DNA from 3 places in the Paraburkholderia sp. RL17-381-BIF-C genome. Region 1 is predicted to be linked to each of the others. Evidence: riboswitches for the same ligand, from Rfam matches in the RefSeq annotation. Region 1 holds a riboswitch; each other region holds the start of a gene.
What was found. A riboswitch is a leader RNA that binds a small molecule or an ion and turns the genes downstream of it on or off. The one in region 1 is predicted to bind cobalamin.

Region 1 (10,574 bases):
CGGCCGTAGGCTCGATTGCCCGGAATATTCGAGGCCGGTCCGCATACCCTGATTGTGTCCCGGATGAAATCATCCCTAAACTCAACGCCAAACCGGCATCCCTTCCTGCCGCCGATTCGCTCGTATGTGACATCGAAAGTTCGTGAAGACTGCGCGGTGAAGCGTGGCAGGGCCAATATGCATTGCCATACGGCGGCACACACAAGCAGTCCCATGGCTACCGAAGTTACTGTGATGTGAGCAGCGATGTTTCTCAGCGGCTCGCGAAGTCTCTTGAATGTGTAGGCCCAAAGCAGACCAAGCACCACCGAGAAATCGCCTAGATACACGTCCCGGATTACCCACACGCCAACGTGGCAGTTGACGGACAGCACTACTCCGGTGAACCACACGAGAATAGGCAGGATAAATAGGCGCAAAGGCGTTCGAGTGGAACCGTTCTCTGATTTGCTTTCCTCACTGAATGTCATTTGCTCGCTTAGCTATGCGTCAAAGCCGTATTCTTTCACCTTGCGTCGTAGGGCTATCTCACATTTGAAATGCGGGGCGGTTTGTCGATGAGAGGGGGCAGTGCCTTGCATCGGTACTTCGGTCAGCAGTAGCGGTGGGTAATCAGTTTGACCTCCAGTCAGCGAATACCCGCACACCTTCCAGCAAGACGCGTGGGGTTAGCGCGAGCCAGTAGCTAAAGTCCGGTACCCCGCATTCGATGGGCTCCGCCTGTCGGTTCCTCGGCGATCGCGTTCGACCGCATTCCCGCGCCCATGCGGGCGGGCTCGAATCGGCTAAGCGCAAGTGGTCTGAACCTGGCAAGTACTGTCGCGGACGTGCTGAATACCATTGGAGCGGTAATTGCGAGTGTCGCCGATGCGTTGGCCCGGTTCAGGCGCAGGTGGCGGCGCCCTGGGCAAATACGACGGCCCTCCGTTGGACTCAACCAGCCCATTAGTTCTTGACCTGACCGGCTCAGGAATAAACCTGCCCCCCGAACACCAGCGCGACTTATTTCGACCTGAACAACAACGGCTTTGCCCGACAAACCGGCTGGATTGGCGCGGGCATAGGATTGCTCTGCTTTGCCCCCGACGACCGGGCCGCGAAGCTGGGACGTCTCACTGCTGGAACTTTATCCACAGATTCTGTGCTCAAGCCTGTGGATAACCACCCCACAACAGCCCCAACTCCTTGACGCACAAACCTTCTCGACCCCTGCGCGCAAACAGCGACGAGCCAGGCAGAGAACGCCGGGCACAACCACCGAGGCGGTTGCGCCCATCGCCTCCACCAACCATCAAGCCGACTACACCGCCGGCCGACCGCCCAACCGCATAAACGCGCCGCGCTCAACGAGCGCGCCGAACAGCAGTCCAATCGTCGTCCACATGATCGCCTGCATACCCAGCGCCGCCACACGGAACTTCCACAGCAGCGCCGCCGGAAAACCCTCCGGCACTTCATTGAAAGTCGGCATCGACAGTTGTACCGCCGCGATAATCACGACAAACACCAACCCCGCCACGATCGAGCCATTCCACGCGCCGAGTTTCGCGCCCACACGGCGCCGCACCTTGAGCGAAAACACCATCGCGGCCAGCGAGATCGCAATCATCAGAAAGAACAGGCCCGTGCGCGTCCCGATCGTCTCCGGGTCGCCGACCGCAGGCGGGTTCGCCGGATACTTCAGGTTGGGAACGACCGCCAGCACAATGAACGCACCGAGCGCCAGCCACGCGGACAACGCGCGTGCGCTCAATCCCCCCGCGCGCCCATACGCGTAAGCGAACACCAACGAGAACAACCCGCCAAACGCCGCGCCGTACACCACCACCCCGGTCAACAGGCCGAGTCCTTGTTGCGTCTCGCGGCTCACCATCGCGGGTTCGGGCGCCTCGTCTTTCGCGGCATCCGCCCTTTCTTCGAATGAGATCGCCTGATTGACTTGCGGCTCGCCCGCGACCCGGGCGAAGCCGAACGTGAGCAGTCCCGCGGCGATGCCTGCCAGCATCCCGCGCACCAACAATTTACCGACCATGTCCGACTCCGTTAGTGGCAGGGAAAGCCGAGCAGATGGCGACCGTCGTGCACGAACTCATGCACGTACATGCCGGGCACCAGCGATGTGGCACCCTGTTCCGCTCCCACGAAGTAAAGCGCAAGCAACAGCAGCAGCCCCCCGAACACGACCCACGGCAGCAACTCGCGCAGCGGAATCGGCGTGGGTTCAAAAACGGGCTGAGAAGCGGGCTGAGAAGCGGCCTGAGAAGCAGGCTGCGAAGCGGGATCGAAAACAGCTGTCATGATGGACATCTCCTGGGGTTACGCGCCCCGATAGTCGTTGCAGAGGAATGATGCGAAGCTCAGGTCTGGCTTTCGGCATGTGCTGCCGATTACAGTGGCGCGACCGCGCCGGGTTTTCACCGGCTTCCGTGCTTCGCAGTCCGGCTATTCTACGCGCTAAACTCCGGCACCCGGCAACGCAAAGCGGACGCACCCTTTCCGCCAACGCCAAGTTTCGGCGCAGCCTCACAGGAAATGAACAGAGTGGACATACGGCTATTACTTATCAGCCACGCATCGACCGCAGCCCAACGTGCAGGCCGTTTCCCCGCCGATGACCCGCTCGACGCCCGCGCTATCGCAGAAGCCCGCGCCCACGCCACGAACACACGGCTGGCGATCGCGGAAAGCGCGTCAGCCTATGTGAGCCCTTCCGTCTGCGCGCAAGAAACGGCGGCGGCCCTCGGCCTGGCCGCGTCGGTCGATGTCGCGCTGGCGGACATGAACTATGGCAATTGGCGAGGGCGGCGGCTTGCCGATCTCGAAGCCGAAGCGCCGCAAGATCTCGCCGCATGGACACGCGATCCCGACGCCGCGCCGCACGGCGGCGAGTCGTTCAGTCAGCTCGTAAAGCGGGTAGGAGAATGGCTCGCTGCGCTAGGCGGCACGCCCGACCTTGCATCGGCCGATATGTGCAACGTGGTCGCCGTCACGCACGCGCCGCTTCTCAGAGCAGCGATCGTGTATGCGCTGGGGGCATCGCCCGTGGTGTTTTCGCGCATTGAAATCGCACCGCTTTCGATGATCGAGTTGCGGCGCTCATCACGCGGCTGGTCGTGGTGGCCGGCGACGCATTAGCCGCTTTCACGCCGCAGCCCGATTCACTTGCCCGACACCACCAGGCGCAACTTGTTCGAACCCGTCGGCGTTACGGTAATGTCGGTCCGCTTGCCCTTCGCGCCGAGATAAAAGTGCTGCCGTCCCGGCGAATTCTGGTCGTGTGTCGCGTCGGGCAAACACGACGCGACGTCCGCCGCGACCGCTTGCAGCGCGTCCGCATTTGAACCGGCGTCGTGATGCGGCGTCCACGTGCATTGATAGCTGCCGTGGCTCGCCGAACATTGCGCGTCGTCGCCGTAGGGTTGCGCGACGCCTTTGCCATCGTCCGGCGTCAACGACGCGAGGCCGCCAGGCGCCGCCGCTACGATGCGTTTCAGTGATGCACAGGGGCTAGGCGCGTCGTCGGCATTGGCGCTGCACGGCAGCAACGCGCCGAATGATGCAGCGGCAAGCGCGGAGGCAAGCAATCGGGTTCTGTTCATGTCGGCGCGGTGCTCTAAGTGGCTCACAGGTAACATGAAGCGAAGTAGCACGCTTCGTGCCCATGCGCGCCGAGCGCCTCACGCACGCTCTCGCGCAACGCGCATCACAGACCCGCGCCGAACAAAGCAGCCAGTCCTTGAGGCGAAGAGAAAATCCCTTTGGCATCGTGCCCGACACCATCGATCACGAATGTCCGATGCGTCGCCAATCCTTCCGCATGCCGCGCCGCCATATAACGCGCATAAGCGAGTCCTCGCCCGAGACGGTGGCTTCCTTGCGTTTGCGCGGCGCATGAACGGTCGAGCGCCGGATGCTGCGGATCGCAATCCGCGCCGCCGAGCAGCACGGTGACGTCGCGTTGCGCGTAGCGCGCTTCGAGCGCCGCCGCGGAACCAGCGTCGCCGGACTCGCGCGCGTAAGCCGGCAAATCTTCGAGCCCGTACTTCCAGCGATTGAACGACGGGCACATCGCCCTATCGAACTCCGCGAACTCGCTAGAGGCTGTAGGCCGCAGCGCATCGAAATACACATACGACGAAGGATTCGCCACCACGTAGCGCAGCACAATGCCGCGTGCGGTGAGCGGTGCCTCGCTGCGCGCGACCACCGCATAGCGCTGCACGACCTGCCCGCCGCCCGAGTGCCCGGCGACCACCACCTCGGCGAGCGACGCGAACTGCTCGCGTGATGCGAGCGTGTGCACAATGGCGTCGAGTACATCGAATGAACTGATCGGCGCGGGACCTTCGGCGTTTTCGCCGCCCATCCAGCTCGTCCAGTCCCAATGCAACGTGGACGGCGGCAACGCATGCGCTTCGACATCCGCGGTCGCGAGAAACTGCGGCACGATCAGCAGCGTATCGGCCGCGCTGCCGCCGGCAAGTGCGCACGACCGCTCGGCGAGATCGAAGTAAGTGTCGCCGTTGCGCAGGCGGCCGTGAATCAGAATCACTGCGCGTCGAACTTCGCGCGTCGGCGCCAGCCAGTCGCCATTCGCGAACACGGGCACAGTGCCGCTGCCGGCTCTCGTCGCGACGCTCAGATGCCGGCTCGCGACCACCGCCACCGGACGTTCATTCGGCGCTCGCTCGTCGTCTGTCATCAAGTACTGGGTCATGCAATACGCTCGTGGTTGATCAATGAGTGGCGGGCCTCGGCGCCGCGTCACCCGCCATACGTCCGGCACGCGTGGAGTACACCATCGCGAGCGACACAAAACCGGCAAAAATCAGGTAAAACGCGGGCGTAAGACTACTGCCTGTCACGCGCGTCAAGCCGGTAATGGTGAGCGGCGCCATGCCGCCGAACAGCGTCACCGCAATGTTGTACGACAGCGCCACGCCCGCCGACCGGCTGCGCACCGGAAACAAGGTGGCGAGCATGCCGGGATGCGCACCGGACATCGCGGCGAGAAACACCGTCGCGACCATCTGCGCGATGAAGAGATGCCCCGGCGTCGGATTCGTCACGACGAAGTGATAAAGCGGGTACACGCAAACCATCCACGCAATCACGATCGGATAGAACAGCTTGTACGCGCCATAACGATCGGCGAGCTTGCCCGATAGCGGAAACAGAAACAGATTGAGCACACCCGACACGAACGCGCCGAGCAACGCGGTAGAGAGCGGCAGATGCAATTGCCGCTCGACATACACCGACAGATACGAGTGCCACACGTAATTGGTCGCCGCGCCGATGATGATCACGCCCATCGCGCAGACCGCCGCATCGCCGTTGTCACGGAAGAACTGGCGGATCGTGACGCGCGGCGGCTTGTCCTTGTGGTCGAGCAGGCGCTCGAACTCCGGCGACTCGGCCACGCGATGGCGAATATAAAACCCGAACGGCCCGGCCAACGCACCAAACAGAAACGGCAGACGCCAGCCCCACGCCACGAGTTGCTCATGCGTGAGCTGCGTGGTCAGCAGATAACCGACCCCGGAAGACAACAGCAGCGCAAACGCCTGCGCCGACATGTTGAAGCTGCCATAGAACATCTTCTTGTGCGGCGGCGCATACTCGACCAACATCGCCGATGCGGTCGCGAATTGTCCGCCCACGGAGAGCCCTTGCAGCAGGCGAGCGAGCACGACCAGCATCGGCGCCGCGACGCCGATGCGCGCATAACCCGGCGTGAGGCCCATTAGCAACGTGCTGGCCGCCATCGAAATGATCAGCAGCGACAGCGCTTTACGGCGCCCTGCCCGGTCCGCATAAATGCCTAGCAGAATGCCGCCGATCGGCCGCACGATGAAACCGACCGCGAACGTGGCAAGCGTCAGCATGATCGAGACGAAACCACTACCGCCGGGAAAGAACACTTGCGCGATGATCTTCGCGAAGTAGCCGTAAATCAGAAAGTCGAACCACTCGAGCCCGTTGCCGAGTACGGAGGCGAAGATCGCGCGCCGCACCATCGCGGGACTCAATGCGTTCGAGGCCCCGGCGCCGGACGCCCCACCTTCACGCTGATTGAAGGTCGCTTCGCTCATTGTTCGCATCCCTGAGTGTCGAACATCGCCGCCAGCGCGCACACCGAGGTCAGCATGCGCGAACCGTCGTGCCCCACGCCGGGCACGATGTGAAAGCTCTGCTTCAAGCCGTCCGGGTGGCGCGACTGGATATAGCGGTAGTACGCCTGCGCACGCGCGACGCGCTGTGGCCCTTGCGCTTCGGCCGCGCAGGTCTTGTCGAGCGCGCTCTGCTGCGGATCATCGTCCGCGCCGCCGACGAGGTAGTCGATCCGCCGCGCCGCATAGGCCGCTTCGAGTTGCGCGGGTGTACGGTTGTCGAGATACGGCGGCCGGTTGTCCATGCCGTATTTCCACTGATTGAAGTCGGGGCATTGCGCGGCATCGAACGGCGCAGCCACGCCTTGCGCGTTGGGCCGTTGCGCGTCGAAATACGCATAGGTTGAAGGACTTGCCACCACGTAGCGCACATCGATACCCTCGCCAGTCAGCGCAGCGATGTTGTGCCCCGCGACAGCGTAGCGCTGCACGACTTGTCCACCACCCGAATGCCCGGCGAACACCACGTGCCGTAAATTGGGAAACAGCTTGCGATCGGCGAGCCGCGCGACGATCGCGTCCAGCACCTCGTAGGAACTGATGGGCAGCGGCGCGCGAGCCGCCTCGCCGCCCATCCAGGCGTCGCCTGTCCAGCGCAGCAAATCGGCAGGTTCGTCGTGAACGCGCGTATCGAGCGTGGCGAGGAATTGCGGCGCGATCAGCAACGTGGCGTCGGGGTCTGCATGCGCGGCATCGCGGGCGTTCTGCGCGGTGCGAAAGTACACGTCCGCATTGCGCAGTTTGCCGTGAATCACGATCACCGCTCGCGTCACCTGCGGTTGCGCGACACGCCAGTCCTTCGACAGATACAGCGGAAATTCCGCGTGCCCTTGCGGCGTGTCGAGCGTGAAGCGCGTATCCGAGATTGTCGCCACCGGCTTCATATGCGGCTCGTAAGGATGGACCGCGAGCGCGGGTTGCGCGAGCGTCATCAGCAGTGCAGCGCCTGTCAACGCGCAGCGCATACCGAAACGTCGTGAGAGATTGACCGTCATGTAGCTTGCTCCTGATTACCGTGCACTGTCTTGAACGCGGTGCATCGTCAAATCTGTCGTTGAAAAACTCGACTACGATCGTAGGGTCGGCTGTGGCAAATGTAAAATACCTGTTTTACGCACAACCCATATTTTATGAATATGGCAGTGGGCAGGCGTTCGAATGCAGCCGGGAGACGAAACACCATGGAATTGCGGCATCTGCGTTACTTCCTGGCAGTCGCTGAAGAAGGCCAGTTCACGCGTGCGGCTGAGCGCCTTGCCATGCAGCAGCCCCCGCTCTCGCAGCAGATCCGAACGCTCGAAGAAGAGATCGGCTTCGAACTCTTCGTGCGCATGCCACGAGGCGTCACCCTGACACCGGCCGGGCAGGCCTTTGCGGAAGACGCGCAACGCTTGCTGCAGAACCTGCAGCAGTCGGTGGACAAGGCGAGCCGGATTGCGCGCGGCGAACTCGGCACGATGTCGATCGGGTTGACGAGTTCCGCGGCGTTTCATCCGTTCACGACCGAGGCGATCCGCGCGTTTCGCAAGGTGTGTCCCGAAGTCGCCGTGGAGCTTGCCGAACTCAATGCGGCGGAGATCATCGAGCGCCTGGCTGCGGGGCAGATTCAGGCGGCGTTTCTGCGCAAGCCCGTCGAAGCGCGCGAGGGCGTAGCCTTCGAGTTGCTCCTCGACGAGCCGATGGTCGTGGTGTTGCCGGTCGGCCATCCCTTGCTCAAGGGCAAGAAGCAGCCGCGCGTGTCGCTGAAGGCGCTGGCGCACGAAGATTTCATTCTGGTCCGCCGCCCGGGCGCGCCCGGCATGTATGCCGACATCCTCGCGGCCTGCCGGCAAGCGGGTTTCGTCCCGCGGATCGCGCGTGAAGTGCCGCGCATGCTGTCAGGCATCAACCTCGTTGCCGCGGGTCTCGGCGTGACGCTGGTGCCTGCTTCCATGCAACGTTACGACCCGGTAGGCACCGTGTATTGCACGCTCGCGAATCCGTCGAAACTGAGCGCGCCGTTGCATCTGGCCTATCCGGCGGCATTGCATAACAGCGCTGCCACGCGCTTCATTCAACTGGTGATGGCACGCGCCGGCGCGTAAGGCCGGCGTCGACGGGCACGCAAATTGCATTCTCGGCGTACCGGCTGGAAATGATCAGCCACTCATTCACGCGAAACGCCACGCCATGTCAAACAGACACGTCGCCAACACACCGGCCCGCCTGTCATCCGGAATCGATGGAATCGACGACATCCTCGGAGGCGGTCTGACAGCGCACCGCATGTACCTGGTGGAGGGCGCGCCCGGAACAGGTAAAACTACCCTGGCCTTGCAGTTCTTACTCAAGGGTGTAGAAGAAGGTCAGGGAGGTTTGTACATCACCCTCTCCGAAACCCGCTCCGAATTGATCGCGGTGGCCGACAGTCACGGCTGGGACATCAGCCGGTTCACGGTGCTGGAACTGCTCTCCGACGAAGGCCTCGACCCCCAGTACGAGCAGACCGTATTGCACCCGGCCGAAGTGGAACTCGGCGAAACCGTGCGCAACGTGATCCAGCAGGTCGACGAACTCAAACCCGCGCGCATCGTGCTCGACAGCCTCTCCGAGTTGCGTCTGCTGTCGCAGAACCCGCTGCGTTACCGGCGACAGATTCTGGCGCTCAAGCGCTATTTCGCCACCCGCGAATGCACGGTGCTGCTACTCGACGACAATACGTCCGACCCGGGCGACGTGCAGTTGCACAGCATCGCGCACGGCGTGATCAGCCTCGACAATCTGGTACACGACTATGGCGGCAATCGCCGCCGCGCGCGCGTCGCCAAGATGCGCGGCATCAAGTTTCGCGAGGGGTACCACGACTTTACGCTCGACACCGGCGGCATCCATGTCTATCCGCGCCTCGTCGCCGCCGAGCACCACACGGAGTTCAACGCCGAGGTGGTGAGCACCGGAACGCAAGGCCTCGACGCGCTGCTTGGCGGCGGACTGATCCCAGGCACCAACGCGCTGCTGATCGGCCCCTCGGGCGTCGGCAAGACCACCACGGTGGTGTCGTGCCTGATCGCGGCGCTCGAGCGCGGCGAACGTTGCGTCTATTACGTATTCGACGAAACGCTGACCACGCTGATGATCCGCTGTGCGGCGCTCGGCATGTATCTCGCCCCGCACGTCGAGAGCGGTTTGTTGACGTTGCGCCAGATCGATCCGGCGGAAATCTCGCCGGGCGAGTTCGCCAGCGACGTGCGCAAGTCGGTCGAACACAGAGGCGTCCGGTACGTTGCGATCGACAGCCTGAACGCCTATCTCCAGGCCATGCCCGGCGAGCGCTATCTGCTGCTGCAAATGCACGAACTGCTTGGCTATCTCAATCAGCAAGGCGTCATCACGATGCTCGTGCTGGGGCAGCACGGCATTATCGGCGAGGTGCAGAACGATATCGACATCAGCTATCTGAGCGACGTGGTCGTGCTGTTCCGCTATTTCGAGCACCACGGCGAAGTGCTCACCGCCGTGACTGCCGTGAAGAGCCGCGCCAACGCCCACGAACGCTCGATCCGCCAGTTCCGTCTCGGTAGCGGCGGCGTGGAAGTCGGCGAGGCGCTGCGCGACTTCGAAGGCGTGCTGTCCGGATTGCCGGCTTATCGTGGCAGTACCGCCCTGCTCGGGGCAACGAACCGCGTCATCGAAACGCCCGGGAAGTGAGTTCATGGAGCAACGCGTCCTTATCCTGGCACCGTTTGGCCGCGACGCCGATGTGATCGCCGAAGTACTGCAAAAGGACCACCGCATCTGCATGGCATGCCGCGATGCCGACGCGCTCACCGAGGCGCTCGACGCCGGCGCGGGCGCGGCGTTGATCGCCGAAGAAGCGCTCGCGGGCGACCACGCCATGCGCCTGTTCAACTGGCTCGAAAAACAGCCGGCCTGGTCCGACTTCCCGTTCACCCTGCTCGCCGCCTCACGCGTCGGGCATCGCTCAGAACGCGGGCTGCAAGTGCTGGAACGGCTCGGCAACGTGGTCGTGCTCGAACGTCCGCTGAACTCGGAAACACTGCGGCGCGCAGTGGCGTCGTCATTGCGGGCACGGGCGCGGCAATACGAGTCGCGCCGCCATCTGGCCGAACGGATCCAGGCGCAGGAGGCGTTGGTGCAACTGAACGACTCGCTGGAGAGTCGCATTGCCGAACGCACCCACGAACTGGCTTCCGCCAACAACCGGTTGATGATGGAGATTCACGAGCGCGCCAAAGTGCAGGCCGTGCTCGTGCAATCGCAGAAAATGGAAGCCCTCGGGCAACTCACCGGCGGCATTGCGCACGACTTCAACAATCTGTTGAACGTGATCATGGTCAACGCGGAGTTGATCGCACGCGTGAGCAGCGATGAGCGTCTTCGTGGCATGGCCGCCACCGTCAA
Region 2 (10,574 bases), on a different contig from region 1:
CATGGCCACGCTGCCCGACGTGTCTAACATCCTAATACTAACTTCCGGCCCATGTCCCGCAACCCTCAATCGTCGCGTGCACTCGTCATTGCCGCCGTCATGGCGTCCATGGCGATGGTCGCCATCGAAGCCACCATCGTTTCCACCGCCATGCCGCAGATCGTCGCGCAACTCGGCGATCTGCATCTGTATAGCTGGGTCTTCTCGTCGTTCCTGCTCACGCAGACCGCGATGACCGTGGTGTTCGGCAAACTCGCCGATCTGTACGGCCGCAAGCCGGTCGTACTGACCGGCATCGCGATCTTTCTGATCGGTTCGGTGCTGGCCGGCTTCGCGTGGTCGATGCCGGCCATGATCGCGTTCCGCCTGATTCAGGGCGTCGGCGCGGGGGCGATCCAGCCGGTCACGCTGACCATCGTCGCCGACCTCTATCCCGCGCGCGAACGCGGCAAGGTGCAGGGCTACCTCGCGAGCGTCTGGGCCATTTCGGCGGTGGTGGGTCCGATGGTGGGCGGCTTCATCATCCACAACATGTCGTGGGCATGGATCTTCTGGATGAACGTGCCGATCGGCCTCGCCTCCGCGGCGGGCTTCATCGCGTTCCTGCGCGAATCGGAACGGCATGCGCGCCCGTCGATCGACTTCGGTGGCGCGGCGCTGTTCATGGCGGCGATCGCCGCGCTCATGATGGCGCTGACCTACGCCGGCGACGACATGGTGTCGCGCGCCGCGCTGGCGGGCGGCGTCTTCGTGCTGTGCGTGCTGCTGTTCGTGTGGCAGGAACGCCGCGCAGCCGAGCCGATGATTTCCTTCGCACTGTGGAGCCGCCGGCCGATTGCCGCCTGCAACGGCGCAACCTTGCTGTCCGGCATGATCCTGATGGGCGCCACCACGTTTTTGCCGATGTACGTGCAGGGCGTGCTGCATCGCTCGCCGGTGATCGCCGGCCTCGCACTGACGATGATGATGGTGGGCTGGCCCGCCGGCGCCACGTTCGCGGCGAAGTCGTTTCAGCGCCTCGGCTTGCGGCGCATTCTGATCGGCGGCAGCGCGTCCATTCCGCTCGGCGCGGTATTGCTGCTGTTTCTGTCGCCCGGCGGCTCGCCGCTCGTCGCCGCGTTCGCCTCGCTCATCATGGGCTTCGGCATGGGTACCTCGAGCGTCAGTTCGCTGGTGCTGATTCAGGAGATCGTCAGAATGGAAGAACGCGGCAGCGCCACTGCGTCGAATCTGTTCTCGCGCAATCTCGGCAGTACGTTGGGCGCGACGCTGTTCGGCGCGGTGCTCAACTTCGGATTGAGCCACGCAAAAGGAGTCGCCGTGGTCACGTCGGATCAGTTGAAAGCGCTGCTGCAAAATCAGGCCGCCAGTCTCGGCAACAGCGAGATGATCCGCATGGTGCTGCATCAGTCGCTGCACCTGACCTTTCTCTCGATCTTCGTGATCGGGATCTTCGTGGTCGTGCTGCTCGCATTCGTGCCCGCCATCAGCATCGGGACGGAAAAGAAGGTGCCGCTCGAGGCGTTCTCGCCGCTGGAGGACTGACATGCATGTGCGTTCGGATCGGGCTCATGACACTCCGCTGGACACGGCGGCACCCATCAGCCCGCCTGCCCCTCCACCGTCAGCAACTCGATACCATCGAGTTGCGCCGCACAGGTATCGCGCACGATTCTGACGAAATCATCGAAATAAGGCCGGTTCGCGAAGCCTTTCGCGGCCACCGCGTACAACTCGCTCCACAGCCCCTGCGCGCCGACCCGTTTGGCCAGCACATAATCGTGGTCGACGTAGTTCTTCACGCCCCAGTTCGGCAGCGCCGCGATGCCGCGGCGGCTCGCCACCAGTTGCATGACGGCGATAGTCAGTTCCGCCGTGCGCCGTTCGAGTTTGATGCCGGCCGGCTCCAGCACTTCACGGATCAGGTCGATGCGCGCCTCGGGCACCGGATAGGTAATCAGCGTTTCGTCGCGCAGGTCGTCCGCCACCACGCGACGCTTGTTGCGTAGCCGGTGCTCGTTGGCCATCACCACCAGAATCTCGAAGCGGAACAGCGGCGCGATATGCAGGCTGCGCCGCGTGGCCGGTTTCGAGCCGATCACCACGTCGGCTTTGCCGTCGCTCAGCAGACGCAGCGGGTCCGCATGAAAACCGGCGACGAGATCCACTTCGACTTCCGGCCAACGCCGGCGGAATTCGTCCATCACCGGCATCAGCCAGTCGAAGCAGGTGTGGCATTCCAGCACGATGCGCAACTCGCCGCGCGTGTCGCCCTTCAGGCGCACAAGATCGCGTTCCGCCGCGCTCACCGCCGCGATGGTCTCGCGGCCAAGCGCCAGCAGCCGCTCGCCGGCGGCGGTAAAACGCAGACCCTGCTTGGTGCGCTCGAACAGCGACACCTCGTAATGCGCCTCGATATCGCGAATCTGATGAGACAGCGCGGACTGGCTCAGATGGACACGCTCGGCGGCCGCCACCAGCTTGCCCGAATCGGCAATGGCGATCAGCGAACGCAAGTGGCGAAGCTCAAGCATGGAATGGCTCCGCGTAGAACGAATCAGTGTGGATATGAATTTGGCTCATACATTGGTGAAAACATGTCGCTTGATGAATCATAGCGCGACTTTCACACTGGACGCCAATTCATACAACGCACAACAGGACTTCACATGGCCCGCACGCACATTCCCGGTTTTCCTCGCATCGGCGCACAACGCGAACTGAAATTCGCGCAGGAATCGTTCTGGCGCGGCGAATCCGACGACCAGCATCTGCGCGGCGTCGCGCGCGAATTGCGCGCCCGTCATTGGCAATTGCAGCGGGACGCCGGACTCGATTTCGTCACCGTCGGCGATTTTGCCTACTACGACCAGATGCTCACCATGAGCGCGTTGCTCGGCGCATTGCCGCAGCGCTTCGGCTTCGAGCCGAAGGCGCTGTCGCTCGCCCAGTACTACGAGCTGGCGCGTGGCAACGCCGCGCAACCGGCAATGGAAATGACCAAATGGTTCGATACGAACTACCACTACCTCGTCCCCGAACTCGGGCCGCAGACGCGCTTCGACGGCGGCGTCGAATGGCTGCTCGAGGAGATCGACGAAGCGCTCGCGCTGAATCTGCCGGTCAAGCCGGTGCTGATCGGGCCGATCACTTACCTGTGGCTGTCCAAGAGCCATGTTGCCGGCTTCGACCGTTTGTCGTTGCTGCCGAAGCTCGTGATCCGCTACAGCCGCCTGCTGGACAAGCTCAAGCAGCGCGGTATCGAGTGGGTGCAGATCGACGAGCCGGCGCTGTGCGTCGATCTGCCCGCACAATGGCTCGAAGCGTTTTCCGCCGCGTATGACGTGCTCGGCACGTCGGGCGTGAAGCTGCTGCTCGCCACGTACTTCGAAAGCGCTGCGGAACACGCGCCGCGGGTGGCCGCGCTGCCTATTGGCGGCGTGCATCTGGACCTGGTCCGCGCCCCGCAACAGCTCGACGCGTGGCGTGCGGCATTGCCCGCGCATGCGGTGCTGTCGGCCGGTGTGATCGACGGCCGCAATATCTGGCGCGCGGATCTCGGCGAGATCGTCGAATCGTTGCAAAGCCTGCATGCGGAATTCGGCGAACGCTTGTGGATCGCGCCATCGTGCTCGCTGCTGCATGTGCCGGTTTCGCTCGACGCAGAGAAAAAACTCGACGCCGATCTAAAACCGTGGCTCGCCTTCGCCACCGAAAAACTCGCTGAAGTCGCCACGCTCGCCCTCGCCTTACGCGATCCCGCCGCGGCCGAAGCCACGCTCGCCGCCGCAGACCGCGCGCTCGAAGGACGCCGCCACTCCAGCGCGGTGGTCAACGCACTCGTGCAAAAACGCGTGGCCGCGGTGAGCAGCGCGATGGCGCAACGGCAAAGCCCGTTCGCCGAACGCAACCGCGTGCAGCGCGAAGCGCTCGGCCTGCCGCTCCTGCCGACCACCACGATCGGCTCGTTCCCGCAAACGCCGACGATCCGCCAGGCCCGTGCCGCCTACAAACGCGGCGAACTGCGCGCGCTCGACTATCTGCAACGCATGCGCGCCGAGATCGAGATCGCCGTGCGCAAACAGGAAGAACTGGGCCTCGACGTGCTGGTGCACGGCGAAGCCGAGCGCAACGATATGGTCGAATATTTCGGCGAACAGTTGTGGGGCTATGCGTTCACGGAAAACGGCTGGGTGCAGAGCTACGGCTCTCGCTGCGTAAAGCCGCCGATCATCTACGGCGACGTCTACCGTCCCGAACCGATGACGGTCGAGACCACGCGCTACGCGCAATCACTCACGCAGCGCCTGATGAAAGGCATGCTGACCGGCCCTGTGACGATGCTGCAATGGTCGTTCGTGCGCGACGACCAGCCACGCTCGACCACCGCGCTGCAACTCGCGCTCGCGATCCGCGACGAGGTCGTGGATCTGGAAAAGGCCGGCATTCGCATCATCCAGATCGACGAACCGGCTTTTCGCGAAGGCTTGCCGCTGCGTCGTGCCGACTGGGCCGCTTATCTGGACTGGGCCACGCGTGTGTTCCGCATTTCGGCGGCGGGCGTCGCCGATCAGACGCAGATTCATACGCACATGTGCTATTCGGAGTTCAACGACATTCTGCCCTCGATCGCCGCAATGGACGCCGACGTGATCACCATCGAGACCTCGCGCTCGGCGATGGAACTGCTCGACGGCTTCGGCGCCTTCGCGTATCCGAACGAAATCGGCCCGGGTGTCTACGACATCCACTCGCCGCGCGTGCCGGGTGCGGACGCGATGCAACGTCTGCTGGAACGTGCATGCGAAGTGATTCCGGCCGAGCGCCTGTGGGTCAATCCCGATTGCGGGTTGAAGACGCGCGGCTGGCCGGAAACGGAAGCCGCGCTCGCGAATATGGTGCGGGCCGCCAGGGCGTTGCGCGCGAAGCTCGCGGCGAAGCAGCCGGAAGAATTGCCTGCGTGATGTGATCGGTCGTTGAACTAGCGTCGAACGCCCATTCGCGCGCGGTATCGTGCCGCGCGAATGGGCGCTTCCACGTTTGCCGGTTCAGTCTTTCGCGTACAGCGTCGAGTCCGCGAAGCCTTCGGCGGCGAGCACCTGGCCGACCAGAATCAGCGCGGTCCGCTCGATGGAACTCGACTGCACTTTGCCGACGATATCGTCGAGCGTGCCGGTGATCTTCTCCTCGTCCGGCCAGCTCGCGCGATAGATCACCGCGACCGGACACGCGCCGCCGTAATGCGGCCGCAATTCATCGACGATGCGCGCAAGATGCCGCACGCCGAGATGAATCGCCATCGTCGCGCGGTGCCGCGCAAGGTCAGCGAGCTGTTCGCCTTCCGGCATGCTGGTTTTGTTCGCGAAGCGCGTGAGTATCAGCGTCTGCGAAACATCGGGCAGCGTGAGTTCGCAGCCCAGCGCCGCCGCGCAGGCGGCCGTGGCGGTCACGCCCGGCACGATCTCATAGGGGATATGCAACTCGCGCAGGCGGCGAATCTGTTCGCCGATCGCGCCGTACAGCGATGGATCGCCGGAATGCACGCGCGCCACGTCCTGGCCTTTGGCGTGCGCCGCCGCGAGCAGCGCGACGATCTGATCGAGATCGAGTTCGGCGGTGTTGACGACCTGAGCGGCCGCGTGACCTTCGAGCACCGCGGCCGGCACGAGGGAACCCGCGTACAGGATCACCGGGCAACTGCGCACGAGCCGCTGCCCTTTCACCGTGATCAGTTCCGGGTCGCCCGGACCGGCGCCGATAAAAAACACCGTCATTCATTACTCCATGATTCGTTAGCGCGGCATGGCAGGCATGCGCGATTCAGGCGGAAGCTCAATGCGCCGCTTGCAGCGCTTCGAGCAGGTCGGCTATGCGCTCGAACTCCCGATCCGCCGCCGGCAACTCGGGCCGGCGCAACATCACGACCGGCAGACCCCGCTCACGCGCGACTTCGAGTTTTGCCTCGGTCGCGTTGCCGCCGCTGTTTTTACTCACCACCACGTCGAAGGCTTGCAGGGCGAACAGCGCGCGTTCGCCTTCGAGCGTGAATGGGCCGCGCGCCGCGATGATCCGCGCACGCGCCGTGTCCTCGTGCGAATCGAGGCAACGCACGGTCCAGAACTGCTGCGGGGGAATCTCGTCGAGATGCGCAAGCGGTTCGCGGCCGAGCGAGAAGAACGGCTTCCTGAACGGCGCAAGCGCATCCGCGAGCGCGCCCCAGTCACCGACCATGCGCCAATCGTCGCCGGCTTGCGGCTGCCAGGCCGGACGGCGCAGCGCCCAATACGGCACACGCGCGACGCGGCTCGCCTGTGCCGCATTCGCGCTGATTTGCGCGGCATACGGATGCGTCGCGTCGATCACGAGGCCAATGCCCTCACTGTCGATGTAACGCGCCAGGCCCTCGCTGCCGCCGAAACCGCCCACGCGCACCGAGCACGAGAGATCGCCCGGCACCTTGCCAAGGCCGGCGAGACTGTACACGTGGACGGGATCGTTGAGTTCGCGAGCGATCCGCAATGCGTCGCCGGTGCCGCCGAGCAGCAGAATCCGCTTCATTGCGCGGCTCCGATCAGGTTGCCCTGGCGGTCGATCGCGAACATTTCCACGTGGACCTGCGGCGGCACGATATCGCGCGCCACGGCCAGCGCATGCCGGCAGACGATATCGCCGAGCGGCACCTGCTGCTCACGCGCCAATGCAACCGCCTGCTGGCTCGTATTGGCCGCGCGAATCGCCGCCTGAAGCGCGGCGTCGGCGCCGTGTTCGGCCGCCCACTGCGCGAGCCGTTCAAGATCGATGCTCGAATGACGGCTATGCAGATCGAGATGCCCCGCCGCCAGCTTGCTGAGTTTGCCGAAGCCGCCGCACACGCTCAGACGCTCGACCGGCGCGCGCTTCATATGCTTGAGCACCGCACCGACGAAGTCGCCCATTTCGATCAGCGCGATATCCGGCAGACCGTAGTGCGCGCGCATCGCGTCCTCACTGGCGTTGCCGGTGCAGGCGGCGAGATGCGTGTAGCCGTTGGCGCGCGCGACATCGATGCCCTGATGGATCGACGCGATATACGCCGAGCACGAAAACGGCCGCACGATGCCGGTGGTGCCGAGGATCGACAGACCGCCGAGAATGCCGAGACGCGGGTTCATCGTTTTCAGCGCGAGCGCTTCGCCGCCTTCCACGCCGATCGTCACCTCGAAGCCGCCGCTATAGGCATGCTCCGCCGCGAGTTCGGCCAGATGCTCGGTCATCATTCTGCGCGGCACGGGGTTGATCGCCGGTTCGCCAACCGGCAGCGTCAGTCCCGCACGCGTCACCGTGCCGACGCCCGGCCCCGCGCGAAACGTCACGCCCGGCGTGGCGACGAGGCGCACGCGCGCGAATACGAGCGCACCATGCGTCACGTCGGGATCGTCGCCGGCGTCCTTGATGGTGCCGGCTTCGGCGCCGCCGGCGCCATCGTCGATCAGGCGGCAGAACACCAGCGGCATCGGCACATGCTGGCCCTTGGGCAATACGATCTCCGCGACGTCGCTGGCCACGCCCGCGAGCAGCAGACGCGCCGCCGCCAGCGACGTCGCGGTGGCGCAACTGCCGGTCGTGTAGCCGCTACGCAGCGGCGCGGGTTGTTCGGGCGTTTCTTCGCGCATCAGGGTTCTTGGGGTGAGTCGGGGTTCCTCACAGCACCTCCGGCCGGCTTGGTCACATCCAGCAGCGTGATTGGCAGCGCCTGCCGCCACGTATCGAACCCGCCGAGCGGTTGCGCGTCCGCGAGCGCGATCCGCGTCAACGTGCCGCCGTGCCGCTCGCGCCATGCCGCCAGCGCCGCTTCGCCTTGCAACGTGACCGCGTTGGCGACCAGCCGGCCGCCCTCACGCAGACTGACCCAGCACGCTTCGAGCACACCCGGCACCGTCGCACCGCCGCCGATGAACACCGCATCCGGCGCCGGCAGCCCTTGCAACGCGGCAGGCGCGCGGCCCGCGACGAGTTGCAGGGTTGGCACGCCCAACGCATCGCGATTATGTTCGATGAAGCGCTGACGCTCCGCATGCCCTTCAATTGCGATCGCCCGGCACGTCGGATGCGCGCGCATCCATTCAATGCCGATCGAGCCGCTGCCCGCGCCCACGTCCCACAGCAATTCGCCGGGCGCCGGCGCGAGACGCGCGAGCGTGATCGCGCGCACATCGCGCTTGGTCAACTGGCCGTCGTGGCGAAAAGCGTCGTCGGGCAAACCGCAGGTCAGCGGCAAACGCGGCGCGCCCTCGGTGGCACGGCAGTCGAGTGCGATCAGATTCAGCGCGGCCACCTCGCCCGCCGGCCATTGATCCGCACGGCCGTCGATGCGCCGCTCCAACTCGCCGCCCAGGTGTTCCAGCACGCTCATACGGGTCGCACCGAAACCGCGCGCGTTGAGCAACTCCGCGAGCGCGGCGGGCGTGCGACCGTCCGCGCTCAGCACGAACACGCGCGCGCCATCGTGCAGATGCGCGTTCAACGTCGCCAACGGCCGGCCCACCAGCGACACCGTCGCGACGTCCTGCAACGGCCAGCCGAGGCGCGCAGCGGCCAGCGACAACGATGACGGCGCGGGCAGCACGCGCAACTCTCCTGCCGGCAACTGTCGCGCGAGCGTCGCGCCCACACCGAACAGCATCGGGTCGCCGCTCGCCAGCACGCACACTGCGCCGCCACGCTCAGCCAGCAAAGGCGCGAGATCGAACGGACGCGGCCACGCGGCACGGCGCGCGGCGAGCCGCGCGGGCAGCATCGCCAGATGACGTTCGCCGCCGTACACCACCGACGCTTCCAGCAAAGCACGCCGCGCGGGCCTTCCCAAACCGGCGAAACCGTCGTCGCCTATGCCCACCACCGTCAGCCACGCCGGCATGCACCCATCCTCATTCTGTGTCTTCAAATAGTCCGCTGTACCGCGCCGATCAAAGCGCCCAGCCTCGTTGTGCTGTTCGAAAAAAGGCATAATACAGCCGCCGGTGCCCTTCGGGGCCGAAGAGGGAACACAGTGCCACTGTGGCTGCCCCCGCAACTGTATGCAGCGAGTCCGCCTGCGCTCCACGCCACTGGTTCGACCGGGAAGGCAGCGGCGGACCATGACCTGCCAGCCAGGAGACCTGCCGGCGAGACTGTTCGTGCCAGCCAACATCGGGCGGGGTGTACCGATGCCGCAGCGATGCCCGCTTCACGGCATGCTCGGGCCGTCGCGCGACGCTAAACCGGTGTCCGTCTTGAATCATGCTTCGCCTTCCACCATTGTCTCCGACGCGGCCGCGACGCCGCGGCCCTCGGCGTGTCCGGGGCTGCTGCGCATCGTGGCCGCCCGCGACGGCGGGCTTTGCCGCATCAAACTGCCTGGCGGCGAGTTGAGCGCGGCGCAGGCGCGCGCGATCGCGGATGCCTGCGCACGCTACGCTGCCGGGGCAATCGAGCTGACCAATCGGGCAAATCTGCAGGTGCGTGGGGTCAAGCCGGGTGACGAAGCGGCGTTGATTGCGGCGCTCGTGGCTGCCGGGCTCGGGCCGAGGCCGTCGAGCGGCGCGGCGAAGGCACCGGACACACCAGCGGCAATCGCCGCCGACGACGTGCGCAACGTGATGATCAGCCCCGCTGCCGGACGCGATCCGTCAGCCCTGTTCGACACGCGCCCGCTGTGCGCCGATCTGCTTTCGATGCTGCAAAGCGAAACCCGTTTCGCGGCGCTGTCGCCGAAATTCGCGCTGCTGCTGGACGGCGGTGAACGGCTCGCGAGAGTGGATCATCCGCACGATGTCTGGCTGGCGGCGTCGCAGGAGTCTGACGGCGTGCGATTCGTATTCGGGCTGGCGGGTTGTCCGCCCGCGAGTGCGTGCGCGGGCTCGCCAACGCAGCACGACGATACCGGTTCGCCGGATCTTGCTGCAAAACCCGGTGCGCACAGCACGGCTGCACTGGCCGCGGTTCTGCCTTCACAGGTCCCCGCTCTGGTGCGCGCGCTGCTGCTCACCTTCCTCGAGCTCGCCCCCGCCGACGCCACGCGCATGCGTCACCTGCTAGCCGGCCATTGCGCCGACGCGCTCTTGCATCACGCTCAACGGTACGTCCATTTTCCGCTGACGCGAGACGCGTCGCTGGCCCACTGGCGTCGAGCCGCGCCCGCCGATGCGAGCCTGCGCCTCGGCGTCCACCCTCAACGGAGGCCCGGGGCCTCGCACGTAGGCGGCCAGCCAACGCTCGGACGCCTCGACGCCGGCACCTTGCGCGCCCTCGCCGCGCTGTCCCAGCAGCACGGTAACGGCACACTGCGTTTCACCCCCTGGCAAAGCGTGCTGCTGCCCGACATCGCAACGCACGCGGTTCCCGCTGTGCTATCCGGCTTGACCACGCTCGGCCTCGCCACCGATCCCGCGCAAGCCATCACGCGCCTGATTGCCTGCGCCGGATCGAGCGGCTGTGCGAAGAGCCTCGCCGACACCAAGGCCGACGCGCTGCGCCTCGCCGCCCGCCTGCCTGACGGCGTCGACGTGCATCTGAGCGGCTGTTCCCGCTCGTGCGCCGCCGCGCATTGCGCGCCA
Region 3 (10,574 bases), on a different contig from region 1:
GGCCGGCCTTCGCGCCTTGCCCGTCGCCGACAGGAAAACGCCCAAGCGCCAGCAATGTGTCGCGCCGTTGCACACCGTCCGGCGATTGCCCGAACGTATGCAAGCCGTCGCGAATCTGCGCTTCCTTCAACTCGCACAGCCATGCATCGACGCGCGTGAGGAGCGCGTCCTCATCGTCCTGCCCGGTCGGCGCCGCGAGGCTCAACTCCTCATGCAGCTTATGTTCGACGATGGTCGCCAGAATCGTGCGCCGCAACAGCTTCGAGCGGCGCGGGTCGACCATCAGCGCTTCATAGTATTCGTCCACCTGCCGCTCGAGGTCCTGCAACGGCCCATAGGTTTCGGCGCGCGTGAGCGGCGGCATCAGGTGATCGATGATCACGGCCTGCGCGCGGCGTTTCGCCTGGCTACCCTCGCCCGGATCGTTGACGATGAACGGATACAGATGCGGCATCGGCCCGAGAATCAGATCAGGCCAGCAGGCAGCGCTCAACGCGACGCTCTTGCCAGGCAGCCATTCCAGATTGCCGTGCTTGCCGACATGCACGATCGCGTCGATGCCGAACTGGTGGCGCAGCCAGAAATAGAACGCCAGATAGGCATGCGGCGGCACGAGGTCGGCGTCGTGATAGCTGGCGTAATCGCCCTGTTCGCGCGAACGCGCGGGCTGAATGCCGACGAACACCTGCCCGCAACGCCAGCCCGCGATCATGAAACGGCCGCGCCGCAGCGTCGGATCCTGCTCCGGTGCGCCCCAACGCGCGTTCAACGCCTGCCGCGCCTCGAGGGGCAACGCATTGAAGTGCGCGAGGTAATCAGCGAGCGCGAGGCTTTGCAGTGCGGGACGCAGATCGCGCACCACCGGATCGTTGGTCACGCCCTCGGTGAGCTTCTTCAGCAGCGCGTCGCCGTCGGCGGGCAAGTCGGCGAGACGGTAGCCTTCGTCGCGCAGCATCGACAGAATGCGGACCACCGAGGCCGGCGTATCCAGTCCCACGCCGTTGCCGATGCGCCCTTCGCTCATCGGATAGTTGGCGAGAATCAGCGCGACTGTTTTGTCCGCGTTATCGAGTGAACGCAGACGGCACCAGCGTCGGGCCAGTTCCGCGAGAAACGCCACGCGCTCGGCGTCCGGCTGATACCGCACCACGTCGACCTGAGTGTGCGGACAACGGTATGCCAGCCCCTTGAAGCTGATGGCGCGCGTAATGATGCGGCCGTCCACTTCCGGCAGCGCGATATGCATGGCGATATCGCGCGAATTGAGGCCGTGATTGTCCTTCTGCCAGTCTTCACGATTGCCGCCGCTCAGAATCACCTGGAACACCGGCGCGTCGCCGGCGAGCGCGAGCGGCTCCGGGTCGTCGATCGCGGACGCGGCGAAGGCGGTCGTATTCAGCACCAGCGCGGCATTGTGCTCTGCGCACAGCGATTGCACGACTTCGCGGCTGAACGCGTCTTTGAGCGAGGTAATCGCGATCGGCAACGGATTCAGGCCTTGCGCTTCGAGCGCGTCGATCAGCGTGTCGAACACGGCCGTATTGGCCGCCTGCAGATGCGCCTTGTAGAACAGGATCGCCGCGACCGGCGCGTCCGGTTGCCAGCGCGCCTGCCAGTCGGCGATAGTCGGCGTGTCACGCCCGGGATGATAGAGCGTCGCGGCGGGCAACGCGCGGGGCGGCGCAGGCTCGCGCCCCCAGCCGAAGGTCCGGTGCGCGATACAGCGCAGGAACGCCTCGGCATTCTGCGCACCGCCCTCGCGCAGATAACGCCACAGTTGATGGCACAGCTCGGCGCTTGCAGTACTGCGCGCGAGCAGGTTCGGATCTTCCTGCAAATCGCCGGAGAACATCGCGAGCGTCTGCTGCTTGCGCTCGGCGAGCGCCACCACCTGCTCGATACCGTAAGGCCAATACGCTTCGCCGCCGAGGTGATCGACCACCACCACACGCGCGTGCTGCAAGACGTCTTCGACGTAGAAATCGACCGAGGCCGGTTGCCGCAAATACGTGACGTTCGCGAGCCGCACGCTTGGGAAACCTTCACCCATGCGCGCAATCACGCTCGCGAGCAACGACAGCGTGGTATCGGCGGAGCTGAGCACGACGATGTCGGCGGGCTGCTGATCGATACGGATCACGCCTTGTGTATCGTCGACGAAACCGCCCGGCGTGGTGCGCAGCAGATGCATGAGCGCTTACGCCTGTTGCGTTTCGACGCTCGACGGCACGCCGAGCGCCACGTCGAACGCACGCTGCAACGCGGCCTGATCGAGATCCTCGCCAATCAGCACGAAGCGGCTCGGGCCGCTTTCGCCAGCCTGCCAGCGTCGATCGAAATAGCTGTCGAAGCGGCGGCCCACGCCCTGAATCACGAGGCGCATCGCCGCGCCCGGCAGCGCCGCAAATCCTTTGACGCGGTAGATCGTATTCGTTTCGACGAGCCCTTGCAGCGCGGCGATCACTGCTTCGCGCGAGAGCGCATTCGCCTGCACGACCACCGAATCGAATTCGTCGTGATGGTGGTCGGCGTCTTCGGCGGAACCGTGGTGATCGTGGCGTAGGTGGATCGTGTCTTCCGAAGCGGCTTCGAGCCCCAGTAACGTATGCAGATCGAGCCGGCCCATCTGCGCGCGCACGATCTTCACTTGCGGCGGAATCTCTTCGCGAATCACCAGCTCGACCGCGTTTTGCTGCGCGTCGTCGAGCAAATCGGTCTTGTTCAGAATCACCAGATCGGCGGCGGACAACTGATCTTCGAACAGTTCGTGCAACGGCGATTCGTGGTCGAGATTCGGATCGGCCTTGCGCTGCGCATCCACGGCGACGGGGTTGTCGGCGAACTGACCGCTTGCCGCAGCCGGACCGTCCACCACGGTGACCACGGCATCCACGGTAAAGCTGTTCTTGATCTGCGGCCAGTTGAACGCCTGCACCAGCGGCTTGGGCAACGCGAGACCCGACGTCTCGATCAGCACGTGATCGATCTGATCGCGGCGCTCGACGAGTTTTTCCATCACCGGAAAGAACTCTTCCTGCACTGTGCAGCACAGGCACCCGTTGGCGAGTTCATACAATTGGCCTTCGGTTTCGACGCCGTTTTCATCGCAACCGATTCCGCAACCCTTGAGAATTTCCCCGTCGATACCGAGTTCGCCGAACTCGTTGACGATCACCGCGATGCGCTTGCCGCCCGCATGCTGAAGAATGTGCCGCAGCAGCGTGGTCTTGCCGCTGCCGAGAAAGCCCGTGACGATGGTGACGGGGATCTTGCGCATTTGAGTTTGCATCGTGAGGTCCATCCGTAGGAGTTGCACGTGCACGCCGGCGTGTTTTTGTGTGTCTGTCTGCGCGTCTGCGTGCATCGGCCGGGTAGCCGGGTAAGCGGCGCGTAAGCCCAGCGAGCCAGGACGACAACACAACACGGGGACGAACGACGGGTTGCCGCGACAACAGAAAAACAGGAAGCGGGAATGAGAGCATGAACGCACCGCCGCATCCCCGCGGCGTTCGCCCTTCGTATTCTGGCCGGTATCCGGGCTGGCGAAAGCGCCGCTTCCCCTTCCCGGGCGAGTGATTTCTCGCCCAGTGGTGATATGCCGACGCGGCCTTGCGCGTGGACATCGAAGCCGGCTCCGTGGCGCTAAAGAACTTACCGCAGCACCACATTTCGCTTACCGTTGCGGGGGCAGCACAGGTTGACCCGATCCATGGCAGGCGGGCACCCTGTTTCCCGTTTAACTGCATGCGCACGAGCGCGCACACGAGCACCAAAGTGCGTGCGAGTGTAGGCCCGCGGCCCGGTGCCGTCAAGGAAACGCAAGCCGCAAGCGCTTATCGGGCGGGACGCCATGTGCTATCGTATGCGCGCGTTTGGTGCCCGCACATGCATTCGCGTGTGCAGTTAAACGGGAAACAGGCCGCGCTTTACGCGCTCAACCTGTGCTGTCCCCGCAACGGTAAGCGACCTGCGGCGCGATGTCTTTCATCCCGCGCCGCGCATGCGTTTTTTCGATGCCACTGTCCATGACATTCCAACGAATGCGGACGGGAAGGCAAAGCGCATGAGGCCGCCAGCCCGGATACCGGCCAGACGCGGAGGCGGCGAACCTCAGGGCAACATCACGCCGCCGGCCGCCGGAATCCGCGAGGGACGGATGTGAAGGCGCTGAAGCACGACGTGGCGCATCCGTTCGTCGATCCGTTCCCAAAGGGACCGTGGCGAGCCGCGCGTTTCGCCGTGCCTGAATCCGTAGCACTGCATGCCCCCAAAGTCCGTCATCCGGCGCGCCTGCGCGCTTCGCCCCTTTCCGCCCGTCACGACATGGCGCTCGCCATGCATGTCGCGATGACCCGCGCCTGGCTGATCGGCGCCGGCCCCGGCGACGTCGAACTCATGACCCTCAAGGCGACCCGCGCATTGGCCCAAGCCGATGTGGTGCTGGTCGACGACCTGGTGAATCCCGACGTGCTGCAGTTCGCGCGCGCCGACGCGCAGGTCGTCTACGTCGGCAAACGCGGCGGCCATCCGTCCACGCCGCAGGCCGGCATCGTCGCGCAGTTGCTCGAACACGTGCGGGCCGGGCGCAGCGTCGCGCGCCTGAAAGGCGGCGATCCGTTCGTGTTCGGCCGGGGCGGCGAAGAACAGCAGGCGCTGCATGCGGCGGGCGTCGAGGTGGAAGTCATCAACGGCATTACGGCGGGCATCGCCGCGCCCGCGGCCATCGGCATTCCCGTCACGCACCGCGATCACGCGCAAGGCGTGGTATTCGTCACCGGGCACGGCGCGGGCAGCGGCGAACCCGACTGGGCCGCGCTCGTCGCCACGCGCATGACCCTCGTGATCTATATGGGCATGCGGCGGCTGCACGATATCGTCGACGCGTTGCTCGCGGCCGGCATGAGCGCCGACACGCCATGCGCGGCGATCGAATCGGCCACCCGTCCGGAGCAACGCCATGCGCTCGCGCGGCTCGGCGAGTTCGCCGACACCGTCGCGCGTGCCGGACTCGGCTCGCCCGCGATCGTGGTGATCGGCGGTGTGGCGTCGCTCGCGCTGGCGCGCGCAGCGGCGCGGGCCGATGACGAAGCGCCTTGCGCAGACGGCGCGGCTACACAATGAAGACGCTGAGCGTGGGCATTGGTTGCCGTGCGCACAGTTCGGCCGAACAGATCGACGCGGCGGTGCGTGCCGCGCTCGGCGCGCATGCGTTCGATGAAATCGGCACCGTAGCGTCCATCGATACCAAAGCCCACGAAGCCGGCCTGCTCGAATTCTGCGCGCGTCATGCGCTGCGGCTGACGTTCTTCAGCCGTGAACGGATCGCTGCGATGCCCGTGGGGGAGCCTTCGGCGGCAGCGCGTGAGCACCTCGGCGTGGATGGCGTGTGCGAGCCGTGCGCGCTGCTTGCCGCGACGGACGGACTCGGTGAATCCACCACGTCCGCAGCGCCTCGAGCACGGCTCCTCGTGCGCAAGACCGTCCATGCCGGCGTCACCGTGGCGATCGCCTCGACCACGACCTAAGCCCAACGCGAACATCCAAACAACGACACTCAGGAACAGAACCTGCAATGAAGACCGATCCCGAATCGCATCAACGCATGACCGAGCGCCGACGCGAAGGCCACGAGAAGAAACAGGCCAACGCCACCGTCGAAAAAGGCCTGCTGATCGTCAACACCGGCACCGGCAAGGGCAAAACCACCGCCGCATTCGGCATGGCCGTGCGGGTGTTGGGCCACGGCATGCGCCTTGGCGTCGTGCAGTTCATCAAGGGCGCGCTGCACACGTCGGAGCGCGACTTTCTCGGCGCGATCGCGAACTGCGATTTCGTCACGATGGGCGACGGCTACACCTGGAACACGCAGAACCGCGACGCCGATATCGCGACCGCGCGCAAGGGCTGGGACGAAGCGCGCCGCATGATCGAAAGCGGCGAGTATCAGATGGTGATCCTCGACGAGCTGAACACGGTGCTCAAGTACGAGTACCTGCCGCTCGACGAAGTGCTCGCGGTGCTGAACGCGCGCGCGCCGATGCTGCACGTGGTAGTGACCGGCCGCCACGCGCCGGACGCGTTGATCGAAGCCGCCGACCTCGTCACCGAAATGCGCATCGTCAAGCATCCGTATCGCGAGCAGGGTGTGAAAGCGCAGCGCGGCGTGGAGTTCTGAGCGATGTCCGCGTCCTCCGAGGGCACCTCCGCTGGCGCGTCTTCAAAAGAGACGTGCTCCGGGGCATGCCCCGCTCTCTTCATCAGCGCGCCCGCGTCGGGTCAAGGCAAGACCACGATCACCGCGGGTCTGGCGCGCTACCATCGGCGGCTGGGGCGACGCGTGCGCGTCTTCAAGACCGGACCGGATTTTCTCGATCCGATGATTCTGGCGCGCGCAAGCGGCGCGCCCGTCCTCTCGCTCGATCTGTGGATGGTGGGCGAAGCCGCCTGCCGCAGCCTGCTCGCGCAAGCGGCCGCCGAAGCCGACCTGATCCTGATCGAAGGCGTGATGGGTTTGTTCGACGGCACGCCGAGCAGCGCCGATCTCGCCACCACGTTCGGCGTGCCCGTGCTTGCGGTGATTTCGGCGAAGGCAATGGCGCAGACCTTCGGCGCGGTGGCCTTCGGCCTCGCGCAATTCCGGCCGCAAGTGCCGTTTTACGGCGTGCTCGCCAATCGCGTCGGCTCCGCGCGACACGCGCAGATGCTCGAAGAAGCGTTGCCGCCAGGTCTGCGCTGGTGCGGGCACATTGCCGCCAGCGATGAAATCGCCTTACCCGACCGTCATCTCGGCTTGCACCAGGCGGACGAAATCGACGATCTCAACGCGCGCCTGGATCACGCCGCCGATACGCTCGGCCGCACCGCGCTGTGCGAACTGCCGCCGCCGGTCGAGTTCGGCGCGCCCGTGCCGGACGTGCTGCCGCGTCTGCTGGAGGGCAAGACGATTGCCGTCGCGCGCGACGCCGCATTCTCGTTCATCTATCCGGCCAACGTCGCGCTGCTGGAAGCGCTCGGCGCGCGGATCGACTACTTCTCGCCGCTCGCCGACCAGCCACTGCTCGAACACGCGGACGCGCTGTACCTGCCCGGCGGCTACCCGGAGCTGCACGCGGCAACGCTGGCGGCCAGCACGCGCAGCGCCGCGAGCATTCGCGCGCACGCGGCCGCGGGCAAGCCGCTCGTTGCCGAATGCGGCGGCATGCTCTATCTGCTTGACCGCCTCACCGACACGCAAGGCGTCAGCACGCCGATGCTCGGTCTGCTGCCCGGCCACGCGACGATGCAAACGCGCTTCACCGCGCTCGGCATGCAACGGATCGACAGCCAGCACGGGCCGATGACCGGCCACACGTTTCACTACTCGAAGCTCGACACCTCGCTCACGCCTCTGTGTTCGGCGATCCGGCCGCAAGGCGACGCGCCCGGTGAGGCCGTCTACCGCGCAGGTTCGATCGTGGCGAGCTACATGCACGCTTATTGGCCCTCCAACCCGGCCTTCGCGGCCGCCCTGTTCCATGGCGAAGCCTTTTGACGATTTCGAGCGCGACGCTGTCTACCGCGCCATTTACGAACGCCGCGACATGCGCCATTTCGTGCGCGATCCGGTCGACCCCGCCGTGCTGCAGCGCCTGCTCGACGCGGCACATCACGCGCCGAGCGTCGGCTTCATGCAGCCGTGGCGGATCGCGCGAATCACCGATCCGGCGCTGCGCACGGCCTTGCATGACACGGTGGAAACCGAACGCCTCGCCACCGCCGACGCGCTCGGCCAACGCCGCGAAGCGTTCATGAAGCTGAAAGTGGAAGGCATGCTGGATTGCGGCGAACTACTGGTGATGGCGCTGATGGACGGGCGCGAGCGCCATATCTTCGGCCGCCGCACCTTGCCGGAAATGGACCTCGCGTCGGTGGCGTGTGCGATCCAGAACATGTGGCTCGCGGCCCGCGCGGAAGGTCTGGGAATGGGCTGGGTGTCGCTGTTCGATGTCGACGCGGTTCGCCAGCTACTGCACATGCCGGAGGGCGCGCGGCCCGTGGCGATTCTGTGCTTGGGTCACGTCGACCAGTTTTACAACGAGCCGATGCTGGAAACCGAACGCTGGGCGAGCCGCCTGCCGCTCGCCGACTGTGTCTTCGAAAACCGCTGGCCGCAAGACCGCGACGCGCCGGAGTGATCGTGGCGCACTACGGTTGCAGCGGCTTCACCGACATCACCGTCGGCACGCCGCTCGTCTCGTCAGCACGCAGTTTCACGCGCCAGTCGCGCGGCGCGTCGAAGGGGAACCTGGCCAGCGCGCTTTTGACGAGCGCCGGCATGGCATGCAGCGGATCCGCGTCGCGATCGCTGCTCGACGCGCTGACTTTATAGACCTCCCGCCCGCTCGCGCGCTCGAAAAACCGCAGCGTCAGCGCGTGCCGATAGACAGGGCCGCCGAACAGCGAGAACGGTGCATAGGGCGCTCGTTCGCAGGCGCCCGGCGCGCAGCCTTTTTCACTGACGCCGATCGTCGCCGGCCGCGTGTCGTAAGCAATCGAGAGCAGATAACGCGCGGATCGATCCGCCATTTCAACGAAGCCCTGCTTTGCCAGTTCATCCGCCAGCAAGCGTTCGAAGCGCGGATGATCCGCGCCGGCCTCTTGCGACGGCATGCGCGTGATCGCATAGGTCCGTTCGCCTTGCAACGCGGCGGCGGCGTTCGAGGTGTCGGCGGTATGCACGTCGGCGCTCAGGCCGGTGCAACCGGTCAGACTCGCCGCGGCCAGCGCGGCACAGAACAGGATGGCTTTCACGATCTTCTCGCTTCGATAAGGTGCATAGTCATACGTCACGTGCGCGGCGTGAGGAAAGCGCCGGATTGCGCGTCTTCGAGCACCGGCAGACGGATCGTGAACGCCGTGCCCTGACCGGGTTCGCTCGCCACCTCGACATCGCCGCCGTGGCGCGTGACGACCGTCTTGACGAAGGCCATGCCGAGCCCCGCGCCGCCCACTTCCGGGCGCTCGGCTTCGTGAAAGCGCCGGAAGCGCTCGAACAGGCCCGCCTGCTGTTCCTTCGGAATGCCGTAGCCCTGGTCGCGAATCGTGCACGACACGCGCCTCGCCGCACCCGGCACCGCCTTCGGTGTCGGGCTCGCCACGCTGCATACGATCCGCGTATCCGGCGGACTGTATTTGACCGCGTTGTTCAGAATGTTGACGAGCGCGCGCGTCATCAACGAACGGTCGGCGCAGATCCAGTGGTCGTCGTCATCGGCGCCGGTCCCGTCGGCCGCGGCGGTTTCGGTGAGCAACGTAATACGCTTGGCGTGCGCCTGCGGCCAGACTTCGTCGCTGGCGTCGATCAGCAACTCGTTTAGATTCACCGGTTCCAGCACATAGGTTTGCGATTCGGCGCGCGCCAGTTGCACGAAGTCGTCGGCCAGCGTGAGCGCGCGCTGCGCGTAGCGCTCGATGCGTTCCAGCAAACCGCGCGCGAGCACCGGCTCGCTACGGGCGCGTTCGATCTCCACCAGCGCGAGAATCGACGCCTGCGGCGAGCGCATGTCGTGCGACAGGAGCCGCAGCGCGTCTTCCCGTTGACGCTCGGCCGCATGCAGGGCCGACACGTCGACGAGACCCGCAATCCAGCCGGTGGTCTCGCCCTGCTCGTTAGTACAGTTCGCGTAACGCAGCAAATGGTCGCGCTCGCGCGCGTCGCGCACTTCCACGCCGTGCGCCATCAGCGCGGCGAATTCATGGCGCGCCGGATCGAGCGGCGCCGGCCAGTGCGCGCGCGCGAACAGATTGTTTTCGGCATCCGACGCTGCGTCGCTGTCGATCGTCTTCACGAGCGTCAGGCCGCCCAGCACGGCCTGCATCGGGCGGCCTTCGGGCAGTGGCGCGGCGAGACGCGCGAAATGCGCCTTGGCGGCATGGTTCGCGATCAGCACGACGCCGCGCACGTCGCTGACGAGGATCGGCTCCGGCATGCTGTCGAGGCTGTCCCACACGAAGCGCTTCATGTCCTGCACACGCTGCGCGGCCTGCGCCATCAGCGCCATGTGCTGCTCCAGCACGTCGCCGCCGAACTCGCGGCGGCGCTGCGGCGTTTCCGGCAGCAGATGGGGTTCGTCGGCGAGACGCTGCAGTTCTTCGCGCAGATAGGCCATGGTCATTTCAAGGCGCCGCCAGTTCCAGATCGGATAGACGACCACCACGCCGACGATCGCCGGCACCGGCGACATCCAGAGCCGCGCGCCGTAGAGCAAGGCGGCGCTGCCGGACGCCGCGAGCAGGCACAGGGCGGCGGTCAGCAGCAGCGAACGGCGCGGCGACAACACCAGAAAACCGGCCAGCAGCGCGGCGAGCGGCACGAGCGACACCGCGAATAGCGCCCAACGCGCGGCCGGCTCGATCTCGCGGCCGGTCAGCAGCGTGTCGAGCACGTTGGCATGGATATACACGCCGGGCAGCGGCCCGAGCTCGCCGGACACCGGCGTCGCAAAGCGGTCGTACAAACCGGACGCGGTCACGCCGATCAGCACGATGCGGCCGCGCAACTGCTCCGGCGACACGTCGCCGGCGAGCACGCGGGC

Region 2: it holds a riboswitch for cobalamin, as region 1 does, so the genes downstream of both, cobG (precorrin-3B synthase) here and P0D70_RS26320 (CbtB domain-containing protein) in region 1, are expected to answer to the same signal.
Region 3: it holds a riboswitch for cobalamin, as region 1 does, so the genes downstream of both, cobA (uroporphyrinogen-III C-methyltransferase) here and P0D70_RS26320 (CbtB domain-containing protein) in region 1, are expected to answer to the same signal.

The regions. Positions count from the first base shown of each region.
Region 1 covers NZ_JARESX010000052.1:38,202-48,775, reverse strand. The annotation lists gene P0D70_RS26325 (CbtA family protein) at 1,301-2,032, opposite strand; gene P0D70_RS26320 (CbtB domain-containing protein) at 2,044-2,298, opposite strand; adenosylcobalamin (AdoCbl) riboswitch at 2,301-2,453, opposite strand; gene P0D70_RS26315 (histidine phosphatase family protein) at 2,542-3,135, shown strand; gene P0D70_RS26310 (hypothetical protein) at 3,159-3,599, opposite strand; gene P0D70_RS26305 (alpha/beta hydrolase) at 3,704-4,717, opposite strand; gene P0D70_RS26300 (MFS transporter) at 4,737-6,095, opposite strand; gene P0D70_RS26295 (alpha/beta hydrolase) at 6,092-7,168, opposite strand; gene P0D70_RS26290 (LysR family transcriptional regulator) at 7,355-8,257, shown strand; gene P0D70_RS26285 (ATPase domain-containing protein) at 8,343-9,860, shown strand; gene P0D70_RS26280 (ATP-binding protein) at 9,865-10,574, shown strand, end outside.
Region 2 covers NZ_JARESX010000087.1:12,852-23,425, forward strand. The annotation lists gene P0D70_RS32000 (MDR family MFS transporter) at 52-1,545, shown strand; gene P0D70_RS32005 (LysR family transcriptional regulator) at 1,602-2,534, opposite strand; gene metE (5-methyltetrahydropteroyltriglutamate--homocysteine S-methyltransferase) at 2,670-4,964, shown strand; gene cobM (precorrin-4 C(11)-methyltransferase) at 5,049-5,774, opposite strand; gene P0D70_RS32020 (cobalt-precorrin-6A reductase) at 5,833-6,558, opposite strand; gene P0D70_RS32025 (cobalt-precorrin-5B (C(1))-methyltransferase) at 6,555-7,652, opposite strand; gene cbiE (precorrin-6y C5,15-methyltransferase (decarboxylating) subunit CbiE) at 7,652-8,896, opposite strand; cobalamin riboswitch at 8,981-9,159, shown strand; gene cobG (precorrin-3B synthase) at 9,213-10,574, shown strand, end outside.
Region 3 covers NZ_JARESX010000055.1:4,690-15,263, forward strand. The annotation lists gene cobN (cobaltochelatase subunit CobN) at 1-2,191, opposite strand, end outside; gene cobW (cobalamin biosynthesis protein CobW) at 2,198-3,289, opposite strand; cobalamin riboswitch at 3,509-3,789, opposite strand; cobalamin riboswitch at 3,857-4,107, shown strand; gene cobA (uroporphyrinogen-III C-methyltransferase) at 4,348-5,121, shown strand; gene P0D70_RS26770 (cobalamin biosynthesis protein) at 5,118-5,525, shown strand; gene cobO (cob(I)yrinic acid a,c-diamide adenosyltransferase) at 5,573-6,175, shown strand; gene P0D70_RS26780 (cobyrinic acid a,c-diamide synthase CobB) at 6,179-7,531, shown strand; gene bluB (5,6-dimethylbenzimidazole synthase) at 7,515-8,174, shown strand; gene P0D70_RS26790 (DUF4136 domain-containing protein) at 8,185-8,829, opposite strand; gene P0D70_RS26795 (CHASE2 domain-containing protein) at 8,826-10,574, opposite strand, start outside.